Regions from separate parts of the Serratia sp. YWN4 genome, predicted to be linked through region 3. Evidence: predicted binding sites of a transcription regulator. Region 3 holds the regulator's gene; each other region holds the start of a gene.
What was found. The regulator PurR, encoded in region 3, represses purine synthesis genes. The targets are predictions, from matches to a motif close to CANGCAAACGTTTGCNTG.
Positions count from the first base shown of each region.

Region 1 (4,216 bases), 1.2 Mb from region 3:
CGGTGCCGCGCAGCGCGGTGTATAAACGCTCCAGAGAGGCACGCGCCTGCTTCAGGTTATCTTCGCTGTAGTTCAACTGGCTGCGATAGTGGCCAGACATCAGGAAGTAACGCACGGTTTCTGCGTCGTAATAGGCCAGCACGTCGCGAATGGTGAAGAAGTTGTTCAATGACTTGGACATCTTCTCTTTATCGATCATCACCATACCGGAGTGCATCCAGTAATTGACGTACGGGCCGTCATGCGCACAGCTGGACTGGGCGATTTCGTTCTCATGGTGCGGGAACATCAGATCGGAACCGCCACCGTGAATATCGAAATGGGTGCCAAGCTGTTTGCCGTTCATCGCCGAACACTCAATGTGCCAGCCTGGGCGGCCAGCGCCCCACGGGGATTCCCAGCTTGGTTCGCCCGGTTTGGACATTTTCCACAGCACAAAGTCCATCGGGTTGCGTTTCACGTCATCCACTTCAACACGCGCCCCGGCCTGCAACTGCTCCAGATCCTGACGCGACAGCAAGCCGTAGTCTGGATCGCTGTCGATAGAGAACATCACATCGCCGTTGCTGGCGACATACGCGTGATCGCGCGCGATCAAACGCTGGGTGATCTCGATAATTTCATGGATGTGGTGCGTAGCGCGCGGTTCCAGATCCGGGCGCTCGATCAGCAGCGAATCAAAATCCGCATGCATCTCTGCCAGCATCCGCGTGGTCAGTTGATCGCAGGTTTCGCCGTTCTCTGCCGCGCGGCGGATAATTTTATCGTCCACATCGGTGACGTTGCGCACATAGTTGAGCGAATAGCCGAGATAACGCAGGTAGCGCGCCACCACGTCGAAAGCCACAAAGGTACGCCCATGGCCGATGTGACACAGGTCATAAATGGTTACCCCGCACACGTACATGCCCACGTTACCGGCATGAATAGGCTTGAATTCCTCTTTTTGACGACTCAGGGTATTGAAGATCTTTAGCATCAGGGTATTCCGTGGTGTGCAATGTTGATCGGGTTAACCCACGTATTGAAACCCGAAAGGCTGAGCTAATGCAAGGTTAAGCCCAAGGATTGCTGATTTCAGCGACAGAAAGCGGCATAAAATCAGAGTTCCGCCCATGGGTTCGATTGCTGACTCACTCATTGAGATATGTTATAAAGCCGGTCTGATCGTTCACCTCAGATGTGAAATCTCACTTCATCTTGTTAGGACTAAACTATGGTTACTTTCCACACCAATCACGGCGACATCGTTATCAAAACCTTCGCTGAGCAAGCGCCGGTTACCGTTGAAAACTTCCTGAGCTACTGCCGTGAAGGTTTTTACGACAACACCATCTTCCACCGTGTGATTAACGGCTTTATGGTGCAGGGCGGTGGTTTTGAAGCTGGCATGCGTCAGAAAGACACCAAAGCCACCATCAAAAACGAAGCCAACAACGGCCTGAAAAACACTCGTGGCACCTTGGCGATGGCGCGTACCAACGATCCACACTCTGCTACCGCACAGTTCTTTATCAACGTGGTGGATAACGACTTCCTGAACTTCCGTGGCGAAAACGCCCAGGGTTGGGGTTACTGCGTGTTCGCCGAAGTGGCAGAAGGCCTGGACGTGGTCGACAAAATCAAAGGCGTGAAAACCGGCCGCAGCGGCATGCACCAGGACGTGCCGGTGGAAGATGTGGTGATCACCAGCGTTACCATCAGCGAGTAATCGCCGCCGCATGAGCACACTGTTTATCGCAGATTTGCATCTATGCGCACAGGAACCGGCAATCACTGCCGGTTTTCTGCGTTTTTTGCAGCGTGAAGCCGTTCACGCCGATGCGTTATACATTCTGGGCGATCTGTTCGAAGCCTGGATTGGTGACGACGATCCTGAACCTTTGCACGGTGAAATCGCCGCGGCGTTAAAAGCGCTGCAATTGGCTGGCACCCCCTGCTACTTTATCCACGGCAACCGCGATTTCTTGCTCGGCGAGCGTTTCGCCCAGGCCAGCGGCATGATCCTGCTGCCGGAACAACAGGTGGTTGAGCTGTATGGCCGCAGAATCCTGATCATGCACGGCGATACTTTGTGTACCGACGATCAAGCGTATCAGGAATTCCGCCGTAAAGTGCATAACACCTGGATCCAGAAGCTGTTTCTGGTTCTGCCGTTGCGCTGGCGTCTGAATATCGCCGCCAAAATGCGCGCGCGCAGCCAACAAACCAATCAGTATAAGTCTGAAGCGATCATGGACGTTAATCCACAGGCCGTTGAGCAAGCGATGCTGCACCACAACGTACACTGGCTGATCCACGGGCACACCCATCGCCCAGCGATCCATCCGCTTACGCTGAGTACGGGCAAGGCCCAGCGTGCGGTGCTAGGAGCCTGGCATGTGGAAGGTTCAATGATTAAAGTGACGCCAGAAGCCGTTGAACTGATCGCATTCCCTTTCTGACAATTCGGTACTTTTGACGGCAAAACCCACGACGCAACCGTTTTCCTCGCCATACACTCATGATATGCTCTAGGCCCTCATCCGGCCTGCCGGGCCGACATCTGTACAACGACAGGAGCCATACCCACATGGGAGCCAACGCTGCTTCAGCCACCAATGCTGAGGTTAAAATCGCAATTGTAATGGGATCAAAAAGTGACTGGGCCACCATGCAGTTTGCGGCCGAAGTCCTGACTATGCTCGATGTCCCGTTCCATGTCGAAGTCGTCTCCGCCCATCGCACGCCAGACAAACTGTTCAGCTTTGCCGAACAGGCGAGCGCCAAGGGTTTGGATGTGATCATCGCCGGTGCCGGTGGTGCAGCGCATCTGCCGGGCATGCTGGCGGCGAAAACGCTGGTTCCGGTGCTGGGTGTTCCAGTACAAAGCGCCGCGTTGAGCGGCGTCGACAGCCTGTATTCGATAGTGCAGATGCCACGCGGCATTCCCGTCGGCACGCTGGCGATTGGTAAAGCCGGTGCGGCGAATGCTGGCTTGTTGGCGGCGCAAATCCTGGCATTGCACGACGCAGCACTGGCACAGCGTTTAGCCGCCTGGCGTCAAGCGCAAACTGACGATGTGCTGAATAACCCAGACCCGCGGGAGGAAGCATGAAGCCGGTTTGCGTACTGGGTAATGGCCAACTGGGGCGCATGCTGCGTCAGGCTGGCGAACCACTGGGGATTGCGGTTTATCCGGTAGGCATCGACGCCGAACCGGAAGCGGTACCCTATCAGAACAGCGTGATCACCGCCGAGATCGAACGCTGGCCAGAAACCGCGCTAACGCGCGAACTCGCCACCCACAGCAACTTCGTCAACCGCGATATTTTCCCACGTTTGGCCGATCGCCTGACGCAAAAACAACTGCTCGATCAACTTAATCTGGCTACCGCCCCGTGGCAACTGCTGGCAAGCAGCGATCAATGGCCACAGGTGTTTGCCAATTTGGGTGAATTGGCGATCGTTAAACGCCGCGTCGGCGGTTACGATGGTCGTGGGCAGTGGCGTTTACGCCCAGGCCAGCAAAACCAGTTACCGGCCGATGCTTACGGCGAATGTATTGTCGAACAGGGGATCAATTTCTCTGGCGAAGTGTCTCTGGTGGGCGCGCGCGGCCATGATGGCCGGTCGGTGTTCTATCCGTTGACCCACAATCTGCATGAAGACGGCATCCTGCGCACCAGCGTGGTTCTGCCGCAGCCAAACCCGGCGTTGCAGCAGCAGGCTGAGCAGATGCTGTCGGCGATCCTCAATGAATTGAACTACGTTGGCGTGATGGCGATGGAGTGCTTTATCGTCGGCGATCGCCTGTTGATCAACGAACTGGCACCACGGGTACACAACAGCGGGCATTGGACGCAGAACGGTTCATCGATCAGCCAGTTTGAACTGCATTTACGTGCCATTCTTGATTTGCCACTGCCCACGCCGGTGGTCAATACGCCGTCGGTGATGGTCAACCTGATTGGCACGGCGGTGAATCTGCAATGGCTGGCTCTGCCGCTGGTGCATCTGCACTGGTATGAGAAAGAGGTGCGCGCAGGCCGCAAGGTTGGGCACTTGAATCTCAACGATCCCGATGCCGCATCGTTACAGCAGGCATTGCAAGCCTTGGCACCCTTGCTGCCAGCCGAATACCAAAGTGGTTTGGCCTGGGCGCAACAAAAGCTGGGGTAATGGCTCCCCAAATCCCCTCCGTTCAAACCAGCCAATCGCCCCCTTTACGGGGGCA
Region 1 covers NZ_CM147696.1:1,385,569-1,389,784, reverse strand. The annotation lists gene cysS (cysteine--tRNA ligase) at 1-979, opposite strand, end outside; gene ppiB (peptidylprolyl isomerase B) at 1,217-1,711, shown strand; gene ACX9GT_RS06440 (UDP-2,3-diacylglucosamine diphosphatase) at 1,722-2,444, shown strand; gene purE (5-(carboxyamino)imidazole ribonucleotide mutase) at 2,573-3,097, shown strand; gene purK (5-(carboxyamino)imidazole ribonucleotide synthase) at 3,094-4,161, shown strand.
Region 1: the regulator PurR is predicted to act here: its motif matches at 2,475-2,492, upstream of purE (5-(carboxyamino)imidazole ribonucleotide mutase).

Region 2 (4,216 bases), 1.4 Mb from region 3:
CCACTACGCCCAGCGACCACAGGTAACCAATGGTCGCGGCAGAATATCCCGCCTCCTGCCAATAGATAGAAGCAAAACTGTAGTAACCGGCATGCGCCCCTTGCAGCAGAGTGACACATAGCAGAAAACGCCATACCGGCCCTTCACTGAGCAACTCACGCCAGGAGCGGCTGGTTTCATTCTGGGCACGCACCTCACCCTGCGGCATCACGCTGGGTTTCAGCAGCATCCCCAGCAACATTACCAACAGGCTGAGCAGCAAGCTGTACAAAATCGCATTATGACCCCAAACGGACACCAGCTTGCCGGTCAGCGCCGAACCGATCACAAAGGCCAGCGATCCCCACAGCCGCACCCGACCATAATCCAGCGTGATCTGCCGCTGCCAGGTAGCTGCCAGCGCATCGGTCAAGGGTACCAGCGGTGAGAAGAACAGGTTGAAACCGGCAATCACCAGCATCAGCCAGGCCCAGCCGTTACCAAAACAGAAGCCAATGGCGAATGCCAGCGTCAGCAGGGCTAAAAGGCGCAGTGCGGTGACTAAATGGGAAGGATCCTTGACGCGCGGTGCAATCAGCAGGCTCCCCAGGAAACGAGCCACCAGCCCAGCCCCCAGCAAAATGCCGATAGTTTCCGGCGGGATGCCCTCACCTTTTAGCCAGACACTCCAGAACGGAAGAAAAATGCCATAAGAGAAGAAATAAGTGAAATAGCTGATAGCGAGCCAACGCGTTGATTGCAGAACCATGTTCCCTCCGGGGTGAGGGCGATACTTTGACAGAGCTCACACACTGTAGCAATCCTCATTCACCCTCAAAGGATTGGAGTGCAAAGTAGTTCACAGTTTGCTGGCAATAAGCGTAAAAAAACCCGCCGCAGCGGGTTTCTCAGTATGCAGCTCAGCGTAATTATGCGTAAACCGGCAGACGCGCACAGATATCGAGCACTTTCTTCTTGGTGCGTTCGATGGTGGCTTCGTCGTTGATATTGTCCAGCACGTCGCAAATCCAACCAGCCAACTCACGCACATCGGCTTCTTGGAAGCCGCGGCGGGTTACCGCAGGAGTACCGATACGGATACCGGAAGTCACAAATGGGCTCTTCGGATCGTTTGGCACGCTGTTTTTGTTAACGGTGATATTGGCACGGCCCAGCGCGGCATCGGCTTCTTTACCGGTCAGGTTTTTGTCCACCAGATCCAGCAGGAACAGGTGGTTATGGGTACCACCGGAAACCACTTTGTAGCCACGTGCCAGGAATACTTCTACCATCGCTTTAGCGTTGGTTGCCACTTTCTGCTGGTACACCTTGAACTCAGGCTCCATCGCTTCTTTCAGCGCTACCGCTTTACCAGCGATCACGTGCATCAGCGGGCCGCCCTGGCCGCCAGGGAACACCGCAGAGTTCAGCTTCTTGTAGAACTCTTCATCACCGCCCTTCGCCAGGATCAGGCCGCCACGCGGGCCCGCCAGGGTTTTATGGGTCGTAGTGGTCACAACATGCGCGTGAGGAACCGGGTTAGGGTAGACATCGGCCGCGATCAGGCCAGCAACGTGCGCCATATCCACAAACAGGTAAGCACCGATGCTGTCGGCGATTTCACGCATTTTTGCCCAGTCAACAATGCCGGAGAACGCGGAGAAGCCACCGATGATCATTTTTGGCTTGTGAGTCTGCGCCTGCTTGGCCAGATCGTCATAGTCGATCTGCCCTTTTTCGTCGATGCCGTAAGGCACCACGTTATACAGTTTGCCGGACAGGTTAACCGGTGAACCGTGAGTCAGGTGGCCACCGTGTGCCAGGTTCATCCCCAGAATGGTGTCGCCCGGTTGCAGCAGCGCGGTGTAAACCGCAAAGTTAGCTTGTGAGCCGGAGTGCGGCTGGACGTTGGCATAATCTGCGCCGAACAGCGCTTTGGCACGATCGATCGCCAGTTGCTCAACGATATCCACATATTCGCAACCGCCGTAATAGCGCTTGCCCGGATAGCCTTCTGCGTATTTGTTGGTCAGTTGGGAACCCTGAGCCTGCATCACGCGCGGGCTGGTGTAGTTCTCAGACGCAATCAGCTCAATATGCTCTTCCTGACGCACCACTTCCTGCTCCATGGCTGCCCACAGTTCGGCATCATAATCAGCAATGTTCATTTCACGCTTTAACATCCGGCATCTCCTGACTTAAATCACCAAATAACTACCCGTTTGGGTTCTGGGCAACAGTGTAAACTGTTTCCCCCCACCGAGGATAGGTCTTGACAGAGGTTTTTACGCAAACGATTGGCTTTAGGCGGCACAAGGCTTTGCGCCACTAAATACCCCTTTATTGGCAACGGACTTTTACTCATCATGATTGTGCGGTTTTTTCATGTTCGGTGAATCGCCGATAAACACGGGTATTTACAAGCCTGGTTGAAACCAATAACATGCATTTAAAATGCATCATTTAAAATCACCCCAAGGAGCGATTCCATGCTGGATAGCCAAACCATCGCCACCGTAAAATCCACCATCCCTCTACTTGTCGCAACCGGCCCGAAACTCACCGCCCACTTCTACGATCGTATGTTCTCCCATCACCCTGAATTGAAAGATATTTTCAATATGAGCAATCAGCGCAACGGCGATCAGCGCCAGGCTTTGTTTGATGCCATCTGCGCCTACGCCAGCAACCTGGAAAATCTGGCGGCACTGCTGCCAGCGGTAGAGCGCATTGCGCAGAAGCATGCCAGCTTCAACATTCAGCCGGATCAGTATCAGATTGTCGGCAGCCATCTGCTGGCAACGTTGGACGAAATGCTCAGCCCCGGCCAGGAAGTGCTGGACGCCTGGGGCAAAGCCTATGGCGTATTGGCGAACGTTTTTATCCAGCGCGAAGGCCAGATCTACCAGGAAAGTGAAAACAGCAACGGCGGCTGGCGCGATCTGCGTGCATTCCGCATCGTCAAAAAGCAGCCGGAAAGTGAGGTGATTTGCAGCTTCATGTTGGCACCGGTAGACGGTGGCAAGGTGGCAGATTTCAAACCGGGTCAGTATCTGGCGGTGTATATCAACGATGCCAGCCTGGAACATCAGGAAATACGCCAGTATTCACTGACCGCTGCGCCAAACGGCGAATATTACCGTATCGCGGTAAAACGTGAGGATCAGGGCGCGGTTTCCAACTTCCTGCACCAGCAGGCCAAAGAAGGTGACATCATTCATATCGCGCCGCCACACGGTGATTTCTTCCTGGAAGTTGAGCCCACCACGCCGGTGGCGCTGATTTCCGCTGGCGTTGGCCAGACCCCGATGCTGGGCATGCTCAATAGCCTGCACAAAAATCAGCATCAGGGCGAGATTCATTGGCTGCATGCCGCAGAGAACGGCGCGGTTCATGCCTTTGCCGACGAAGTAGCGGAGATCGCCGAGCGCATGCCAAACCTGAGCCGCCATGTCTGGTATCGGGAACCTGGTGCAGATGATGTGGCAGAGCGTGATTACCACCGCCGTGGCCTGATGGATCTCAGCACACTGCGTGCCACCTTGAATAACCCGCAGATGCATTACTACTTCTGTGGCCCGGTGCCGTTTATGCAGTTTATTGCCCAGCAGTTGCTGGCGATGGGTGTGGCAGCCGAGCGTATCCACTACGAATGCTTTGGCCCACATAAGGTGCTGTAAGAGTACAGGGTGCGGCACAAACCAAACCGCACCCTGCTTGTTTTACTGTGCCTTCAACGCACGGGCCGCCTTAACCTGCTCAGCCGTAACTGGCGCAGCCTGATTTCCCCAACTGCCACGGATATAACTCATCAACTCCGCAGCGTCCGAATCGGTCAGCACCCAACCATAGCCCGGCATGATCACAGTCGTTCCCTGCTGGGTAATTGGGGTATGTGCGCCTTCCAGCACCACTCGCAGCGCAGTCAGCGGATTCTCTGCCGTCACCGTCAAGTTGCCTGCCAAGGCAGGAATTACATGATCACTGCCCCGCCCTGCGTCACCATGGCAGGTTGAGCAATAGGTGGCATAGGTCTGCCTGCCAGCTTCCAGGGTGCTGAGCGCGGCAAACGGCACCCTAGCCGTTTGCGATGCTGCCGCCGTCAGGCTATGCAGGTATAGCGCAATGCTGTTCAGATCGGCATCGCTGAAATATTGAGTACTGTGAACCACCACCTCGCTCATTGGCCCGGCCACCGCCGCATGTTGGCTGCGCCCGCTTTTCAGCAGGGAGAACA
Region 2 covers NZ_CM147696.1:3,965,131-3,969,346, forward strand. The annotation lists gene ACX9GT_RS18580 (3-phenylpropionate MFS transporter) at 1-748, opposite strand, end outside; gene glyA (serine hydroxymethyltransferase) at 909-2,162, opposite strand; gene hmpA (NO-inducible flavohemoprotein) at 2,469-3,659, shown strand; gene ACX9GT_RS18595 (c-type cytochrome) at 3,702-4,216, opposite strand, start outside.
Region 2: the regulator PurR is predicted to act here: its motif matches at 2,266-2,283, upstream of glyA (serine hydroxymethyltransferase).

Region 3 (4,216 bases):
GTTCTTTACACCGACAGTACCCACCTGAAAGCTGACGCCAACCCTCGCAAGGCAGTGAATGAAGAACGTCCGGTGGGCGTCAGTGAATATCTGGAGCAGCTTGATGCTGCCGTGGAGGCCGACAGGAGGAAGCACGAAAAAAAGCCGCTGCCCGCCGTAAAAAAGACGCCAGAAAGCGTCGCCGTTAAGAACACCAAAGTCAGCACCACCGACCCGGAAAGCGGCTTTATGCACCGGGATAACAAACCGAAGGGCTTCTTCTATCTGGACCACCGCACGGTGGACGGGAAGCACGGCATCATCCTGGATACGCATGTGACACCGGGCAATGTCCATGATAGCCAGCCCTTTATCGGGCGACTTGAGCGGCAGGTAGAGCGCTTCGGTCTGGAGCCGGTGGCGGTGGGTGTGGACGCGGGTTACTTCACCGCCGCGGTGTGCCATCTGACACAGGAAATGGGTATCGCGCTGGTTCCCGGCTATCGGCGGCCGCACAAAGGTCAGAATGAGTTCCAGAAAAAGCACTTCAGGTATGATGAGGCACGGGAAGTGTATGTGTGCCCGGCAGGCGAATTGCTGATATATAGCACGACAGACCGTAACGGTTATCAGCATTACCGTTCAGACCCGGCAGTGTGCCAGCGCTGTGAGCAGAGGCAGCAATGTACGCAGAACAGCAAGGCACAGAAAACGATAACGCGGCATGTGTGGGAAGAGGCGAAAGAGGAAGCCAACAGGTTACGGCTGACGAAATGGGGCAAGAAAATCTACGCGCGGCGCAAAGAGACGGTGGAGAGAAGCTTCGCGGATGCGAAACAGCACCATGGCCATCGGTATGCGCGGTTCCGTGGACTGTCAAAAGTGCAGATGCAGTGCCTGCTGGCGGCCACAGCGCAGAATATGAAAAAGATGGCGCTGCTGGCGCTTCTTTATTGTCTTTACCGGTGGTGGAAAGCGTCTTGGGAAGGCCAGAAAGGTGCCTTGGGCGAACAGAAGTCGCCAATGACGGGGTTATGGAAAAATATCGCGATCGCGACCTGCGGTCGCTAAAAAAGAAGAACCCCACCTGAAGAAGTGGGGTTAGTCAGCAGTCTGAAGGCGCAGCATGCTGCGCCTTTATTATTTCTTGGTATGAATCAGTTCAATGCGGCGATAAAACCGAAAACAATAATCATTGCCAAAGCACAAACGGTGGTAATCAATGACATCTTCAAATCGGTATCCATAACGACTCCCTATCAGATTGGCTTCACTAAGCATAAAATCCACATGATTAATGCGTCAAATCATTTTCACACAGTTCGTGACTAAAATCTTGTTATCATTTCCCTCGTTATAATGCCGAATAGATCTTCCACTTTGCGTCGATATGGGACAGAATCCGCAGTTCACAACTGCGTACCGGCAAAATGCCCCTCCTGTTTAAGCGGCTTACGAACTCAGCACTAAAAACTCAGCTTCCGCTTATCTGGAGAGAGATCTACGCAGGCAAACGATTAACATCATACTCACATACCATAACCTGTGGGTTCAGGAGTCATTCTTTAGATGGCAACGATTAAAGATGTAGCCAAACGCGCTGGCGTTTCCACTACCACCGTTTCGCACGTCATCAATAAAACGCGTTTCGTCGCCGAAGAAACAAAAGAGGCCGTTCGGGCTGCGATCAAAGATCTGCACTACTCCCCGAGCGCCGTCGCACGCAGCCTCAAGGTTAACCACACCAAATCGATCGGCTTGCTCGCGACCTCGAGTGAAGCGCCCTACTTTGCTGAAGTAATCGAAGCGGTAGAGAACAGTTGCTACAGCAAAGGCTATACCCTGATCCTCTGTAACTCACACAATAATCTCGACAAGCAGCAGGCCTATCTGGCGATGCTGGCGCAAAAGCGTGTTGATGGCCTGCTGGTGATGTGCTCGGAATACCCAGATCAGTTACTGGGCATGCTGGAGGATTATCGCAATATCCCAATGGTGGTGATGGATTGGGGTGCTGCACGCGGTGATTTTACCGACACCATTATCGATAACGCCTTTGAGGGCGGTTATCTGGCTGGTCGTTATCTGCTGGAGCGTGGCCACCGTGATATCGGCGCTATTCCAGGGCAACTGTCACGCAACACCGGCGGCGGCCGCCATCAGGGGTTCCTGAAGGCGCTGCAAGAGGCCAATGTTGAGGTGCGTGAAGAGTGGATCGTCCAAGGGGATTTTGAACCCGATTCGGGTTACAAGGCCATGCACCAGATCCTGTCGCAGAAGCACCGTCCTACTGCGGTATTCTGCGGGGGCGATATTATGGCAATGGGGGCGATTTGTGCCGCCGACGAACTGGGGCTGCGCGTCCCGCAGGATATTTCGGTGATCGGTTACGATAACGTGCGTAACGCGCGCTATTTCACCCCGGCGCTAACCACCATCCACCAGCCGAAAGAGCGCCTGGGGGAAATGGCTTTCACCATGCTGCTGGATCGCATTATCAGCAAGCGTGAAGAGTCCCAAGTGATTGAAGTGCATCCAAAACTGATCGAGCGCCGTTCCGTGGCCGATGGCCCGTTCATCGATTATCGCCGCTAGTCTCTTCGCTCAGCCACTCCTGGTTGAGCGTTTCACTGTCCCCCAAATACTCCAGTAGCCAAGCCATCGCCGGTGATTGTGCGTTCTGCTGCCAGGTCAGGCAGCAGGCACTGGCGGGAAACGGCTCCTGCAATTGCAAGGCTACCAGTTCCCCGCTTTGCACTAACGGCAGCACGCGATGCGCTGGTACCATGCCAACACACAACCCGCTGCGCAAGCAGTCTACGGCGGAAACCCAATCGGGCACGGTAAGCCGCCGCTGATTATCCAATGACCAAGTCACTCGCTTGGGCAAGTTGCGCGAAGTATCTTCCAACAACAGAGAGGGATAAGGCCGCAGTTGATCGTTGCGCAGCAAACCGCTCAGGCTGGCCAACGGATGTGACGCGCTAACCACACATAGCCAGTTCATAAAGCCCATATCGCGAAAGGCAAAACCACCGCCCACCGGCACCGCGCGCGTGGCCCCGATAGCCATCTCAGCCCGGCCATCCACCAGCGCGTCCCACACGCCGTTAAACACTTCCGGTTGCACCATCAGTTCCACATCGGGGAAGTGGCGATAAAAATCCACTACCAGTTGGCGGCTGCGCTGCGGCTTAACAATAATATCCACTGCGATTTTTAGCTGCCCGCGCCAGCCATTAGCCACCTGCTGACATTGACGGCGTGTATCAAGCATTTTTTTGATAACAGTACGCGCTTCTTTTACAAACAGCGCCCCGGCAGGCGTCAATTCCACATCACGATGACGGCGTTCAAACAGCGGCACCGCCAACCATTGCTCCAATTGTCGCACGGTATAACTCACCGCAGACGGCACACGGTGCAACTCCTGTGCTGCCGCACTGAAACTGCCGGTGCGCGCTACCGCATCAACCACATCGAGTGAATATTCAGACCACATCTCTTTTTGCCTTCAATTTTTTTAATAGCACTTAGCAAATATTACCGTTTCACAAGCAGAGATCCAGCCGGATACACTGGCCGGCGCTAAAAAACCTGCAATAAGAAATATTAATGAGAAATACCATGCAAAATTTTGGATTTATGTTTTATCTCGCTGGCCTGAGTATGCTGGGTTATCTGGCCACCGATATGTATCTGCCCGCCTTTGGTGCCATGCAACAGGATTTGCAAATCTCCGCCAGTGCCATCAGCGCCAGCCTGAGTATCTTTCTGGCTGGTTTCGCCTTTGCCCAACTGGTGTGGGGGCCGCTTTCCGATAAGCTGGGCCGCAAGCCAGTTCTGTTGTTTGGCCTGGCGTTGTTTGCTTTCGGCTGCCTGGGGATGCTATGGGTGCAAAATGCCGTTCAATTGTGGTCATTGCGTTTCATCCAGGCAATTGGAGTCTGCTCTGCCGCCGTAACCTGGCAGGCCATCGTGGTGGATCGCTATCGCGATGGCAAAGTTAACCGTATTTTCGCCACTATCATGCCATTGGTTGCACTTTCCCCAGCATTGGCCCCGCTGATCGGTGCCTGGCTGCTGAATCACCTGGGTTGGCGAGCGATCTTTGCGGTGCTGCTGGGTATCGCTGCCTTGTTGTTCGTCCCAACCCTGCTGCTGAAAGAGACGGCCAGAATCGTACCTTCTGCCGATAAAAAGCCCGGCCTCAGTTTCCTGCAAATCCTGAAGTCTC
Region 3 covers NZ_CM147696.1:2,600,659-2,604,874, reverse strand. The annotation lists gene ACX9GT_RS12420 (IS1182 family transposase) at 1-1,050, shown strand, start outside; gene cydH (cytochrome bd-I oxidase subunit CydH) at 1,137-1,226, opposite strand; gene purR (HTH-type transcriptional repressor PurR) at 1,549-2,574, shown strand; gene punR (DNA-binding transcriptional activator PunR) at 2,555-3,481, opposite strand; gene punC (purine nucleoside transporter PunC) at 3,595-4,216, shown strand, end outside.

Region 4 (4,216 bases), 860 kb from region 3:
GCTGACTATGGTAACCCGCAGCACGCAGGGTTAATTATCGAACTGTTGGATCATTATGCCCGTGATCCTATGGGGGGCGCGGAACCGCTAAGTGATTATGCCCGTACCCATCTGGTGGCTGAACTGGCAAAACGGCCGTTTGCCCTGACGCTGCTGGCGTTGGTGGAGGGTAATGGAGCCGGGTTGGCCAACTGTTTTGAAGGTTTTTCCACCTTCAGTTGCCAGCCGTTGCTGAATATTCACGATCTGGCGGTTGCCTCTGCTTTTCGTGGTTTGGGCATCAGCCAGCATCTGCTAGCGGCGGTAGAGGTTGAAGCGCGCCAGCGTGGCTGTTGCAAGATCACGCTGGAAGTGCTGGAGGGGAATGCAGTGGCGCAAGCCAGCTATCGTAAATTTGGTTTTGCCGGTTATCAATTACAGGAAACGACGGGGCGTGCTTTATTCTGGCAGAAAACACTGTCATGAAAAAACCGGGCGCAGCAGCCCGGTAAAGTAATTCAATAAGAGAAATTTGCAGTGGTGGTTACATATTAAAACTGATAGGTCAGAGCCACAGCGATCACGTTATCCGTTTTCAGCCCCAGCTTATTATCGCTGTTGAGCCGATTGATTTTATAATCCACATAGGTGGACATGTTTTTATTGAAGTAGTAATAGCTCCCGACATCAAAATATTTTACCAGATCGGTATCGCCGATATTTTCAATATCTTTAGCTTTGGACTGTACGTAAGCCAGCGATGGGCGCAGGCCAAAATCAAATTGATATTGGGCAACCAGTTCCACGTTCTGGGTTTTATTGGCAAAACCACTCACTTTGCTGGCCGCATTATTAATGGTTGCGGTACCTGAAATCGCCGTCAGGTTATGGGTTTCGGCATAGTTGGCCGCCAGATAGACGCTGTTGGCATCATACTTCACCCCGGTTGCCCAGATTTCAGCCTTTTCACCCTTACCGTAACTGCTCAACTTCTGGCCTTCGGTTCGGTTAGAGGCTGCATAGGCAGCACCAAAAGTCAGGCCATCAATGATTTCATAGCTGGAAGACAGACCGAAACCATCACCATTGGCTTTGCTGAGGTTATCGCCGCGATCGTTCTCGTTTTTCCCCTGATATTGCAAAGCAAACTTCAGGCCATCGACCATACCAAAGAAGTTGCTGTTACGGTAGGTTGCCACGCCGGTAGTTCGGCCGGTCATAAAGTTGTCGGTCTTGATAAAGGAGTCTGCACCAAACTCCGGCAACATGTCGGTAAATGAGCCGACATCATAAATGACGCCGTAGTTACGGCCATAATCAAACGAGCCAAAATCTTTCATTTTCAGACCGGCAAAACCGAGGCGGGTTCTGGTGTCTCTTGTGCCATCAGCTTCGCTGTGGTTGGCCGCAATCTGATATTCCCACTGGCCATAGCCGGTCAGCAGATCGTTAATTTGTGTCGCACCTTTAAAACCGATACGGACGTAAGTTTTATCACCGTCGCTACCGGTATCATCAGAAAAATAATGCAGTGCTTTTACACGACCATAAAAATCAAGCTTATTGCCGTCTTTATTGTAGATTTCTGCTGCCTGTGCGGCCTGAGCAATTAAAAGTGCCGGAATAATAACGGCAAGAAGATTAGGTTTCATGGTTTTCCCTGCTTTATATGATTGAAAGACGCTTATCATCAGTTGTGTTACGGCTTTAATGTGCTGCCTGATCGTTCGCAACGCAGCATTTTTACCGTAGTTGTGTGATCTATTTATGACAGATTATTTATATCTGTATGGCAGGGGGAAATAATGTGTTGGGTTAATGCTGTTTCGGTTAAGGTTAACCACTTCCAGACTGGATTTACCGGTGCCGATCTTGCCTATTACGCCAATTATCGACTGATACTGCACCGCCTGCTACAGGTGCTTCCCTTCTCCCTCCTGTTATGCCATTTCAGTGATGCTGATATGATTTTTGATAGATAAAAACGATCAATACGGTTTGATTGAACCATGCTTTTGGTTGATTATAACGATCAATATTGATTTATTGATCTGTATTATCGATAGATGTAGCATGCTAACGCAGTGAAATACGCAGGCGACGAGGTGCCTGCCGAACTGATGACTCTTCACGCTGTTTTGCGGAGATAGGCCAACCGTATTGCCTACGAGTGAGGGTTGTCTCGATATCCGTGAAAAAAGGAGGCTTCTGTATTGTTCCAGGACAACGAAATATGACGATAACCCCATCTTCAACCTTATCGACGGGGGCTTGCCAAGCCCTGTTACCTGACAGTCGACTCCCCAATCTGTTGCTGCATCGTGAGCAGGTACAGCGCATCCTGGTTATCAAGTTGCGTCATTTTGGCGATGTCCTGCTGACCACACCTCTGCTCAGAACGTTGCGGGTCAATTACCCCAATGCGCTGATTGACGTCTTGGTGTATGACGGCACGGAAGCGATGCTGGCGGGTAATCGGGATGTTTACCTGGCTTATACCGTAGATCGCAGTCTTAAACACCAAAGCTGCAAGGTACAATATCGTGGTGAACACGCCCTGTGGAACAGCCTACGTAGCGCTCGCTATGACCTGATCATCAATCTGTCCGACCAGTGGCGGGCGGCCTTGTATTGTCGTTTTCTGAAACCGACCTTCAGTCTGGGCTTTCGTTATCCCACACGCCACAACCGGTTGTGGCGTGCCTGCCATTCCCTGCTGGTGGAGGTTGATGGGCATAAACAACAGCATACCGTGCTGAATAATCTCGATATTCTGGTACCGTTGGCCTTACCTACCCTGATAACCCGAGTGAAGCAGGCTTACCGGCAGTGCGATATTGATGAGGTTGACAGGCTCAGCCAGCGTTATCCTTTGACGAACTTTGTGCTGATCCAACCCACTGCCCGCTGGGCGTTCAAGACCTGGTCGATTTTGGGATTCACGCAGGTTATCAACCACCTCACCGCCAGGGGGGAAACTGTGGTGCTGACCGGAGGGCGCTCTGCGGATGAAATCGCCATGGTTGCCGCCATTCTGGCGGGGTGTACCCAGTTGCAACGGGTGGCCAACTTGGCGGGCCGACTGGACTTACCGGAGCTTGCGGCGTTGATGGATCGGGCGAAGCTGTTTATCGGTGTGGATTCGGTGCCGATGCACATGGCGGCGGCCCTGCAAATCCCCTCAGTCGTCTTGTTCGGCCCCAGTAACTTAGCGCAGTGGTCGCCCTGGCAGGCTCCATATACCCTATTGTGGGCAGGAGATTATCGCCCGTTACCCATGCCTGACGAGATAGACACCGATACCCCGGAACGCTATCTGGAGGCTATCCCGGTTGAGGCGGTCATCCGTGCCATTGATCATCAACTCGTGAACTCGGCCACAGCGTCTGCTGCACAGTGACCGACACCGTGCTCAATCCACTCTGATATAAGTCTATCGCCATGTCATCGACAAACCTGTTTTCTGCATCCCCCTTCACCCTAGGCCGTTTTCGGTTGTTTAGCTTCACCGCATTTTTACTCGGTACCTCTTTGCCAACCTCCAACGCACTGATGAATATCGCGTTGGGGCTGGTCGTGGTCTGCTTACTGTGGCAACGGGATTTTCGCCATGTGATGCCATTGCTCAAACACCCGTTGATCTGGTTGCCTGCCTTGATGTTTGCCCTGCTGGCCCTCTCGTTGCTGACCCAGCATCATGACTATGGCCCGAAGATGGTCGGTAAATATCAAAAGCTGCTATATGTGCTGCCGTTGTCGCTGTTCTTCCTGACTGACTTTCGGTTACTTACCCGGTTTATCAACGGATTCTTGCTGGCCAATGCTGTGATACTGGCCGTCAGTCTGACGTCGGGTGTCGGGCATGTCACGCTGGGCGGCCTTGATCCATTGAACCCTACGGTTTTCAAACTGCAAATAACCCAAAACGTATTTATGGCGTTCGCTGCTTTGCTGTGGCTGTCTCGTGCGTTTACGCAATCTGGCCTGAAACGCGCGGGATACGCGGTACTGGTTGGGTTGGCGACGGCCAATGTGTTGCTGATGGTGCAAGGGCGTACCGGTTACGTGGCGCTGTTGGTCGGTGTGGGGCTTTGGCTGTTGTTGACGTTACCCCGCTGGCAACGTATCGGGGTTTTCGTGTGTTGTCTGCTGGTTGCCCTGGCTCTGGTTCTGATACCGAATCGTGCTACGGAACGCCTGACGCTGGGCCTGCAAGAGATTCGCCACTGTGTGCTGG
Region 4 covers NZ_CM147696.1:1,743,863-1,748,078, forward strand. The annotation lists gene ACX9GT_RS08230 (GNAT family N-acetyltransferase) at 1-465, shown strand, start outside; gene ompC (porin OmpC) at 531-1,631, opposite strand; gene rfaQ (putative lipopolysaccharide heptosyltransferase III) at 2,213-3,379, shown strand; gene ACX9GT_RS08245 (O-antigen ligase family protein) at 3,421-4,216, shown strand, end outside.
Region 4: the regulator PurR is predicted to act here: its motif matches at 2,074-2,091, upstream of rfaQ (putative lipopolysaccharide heptosyltransferase III).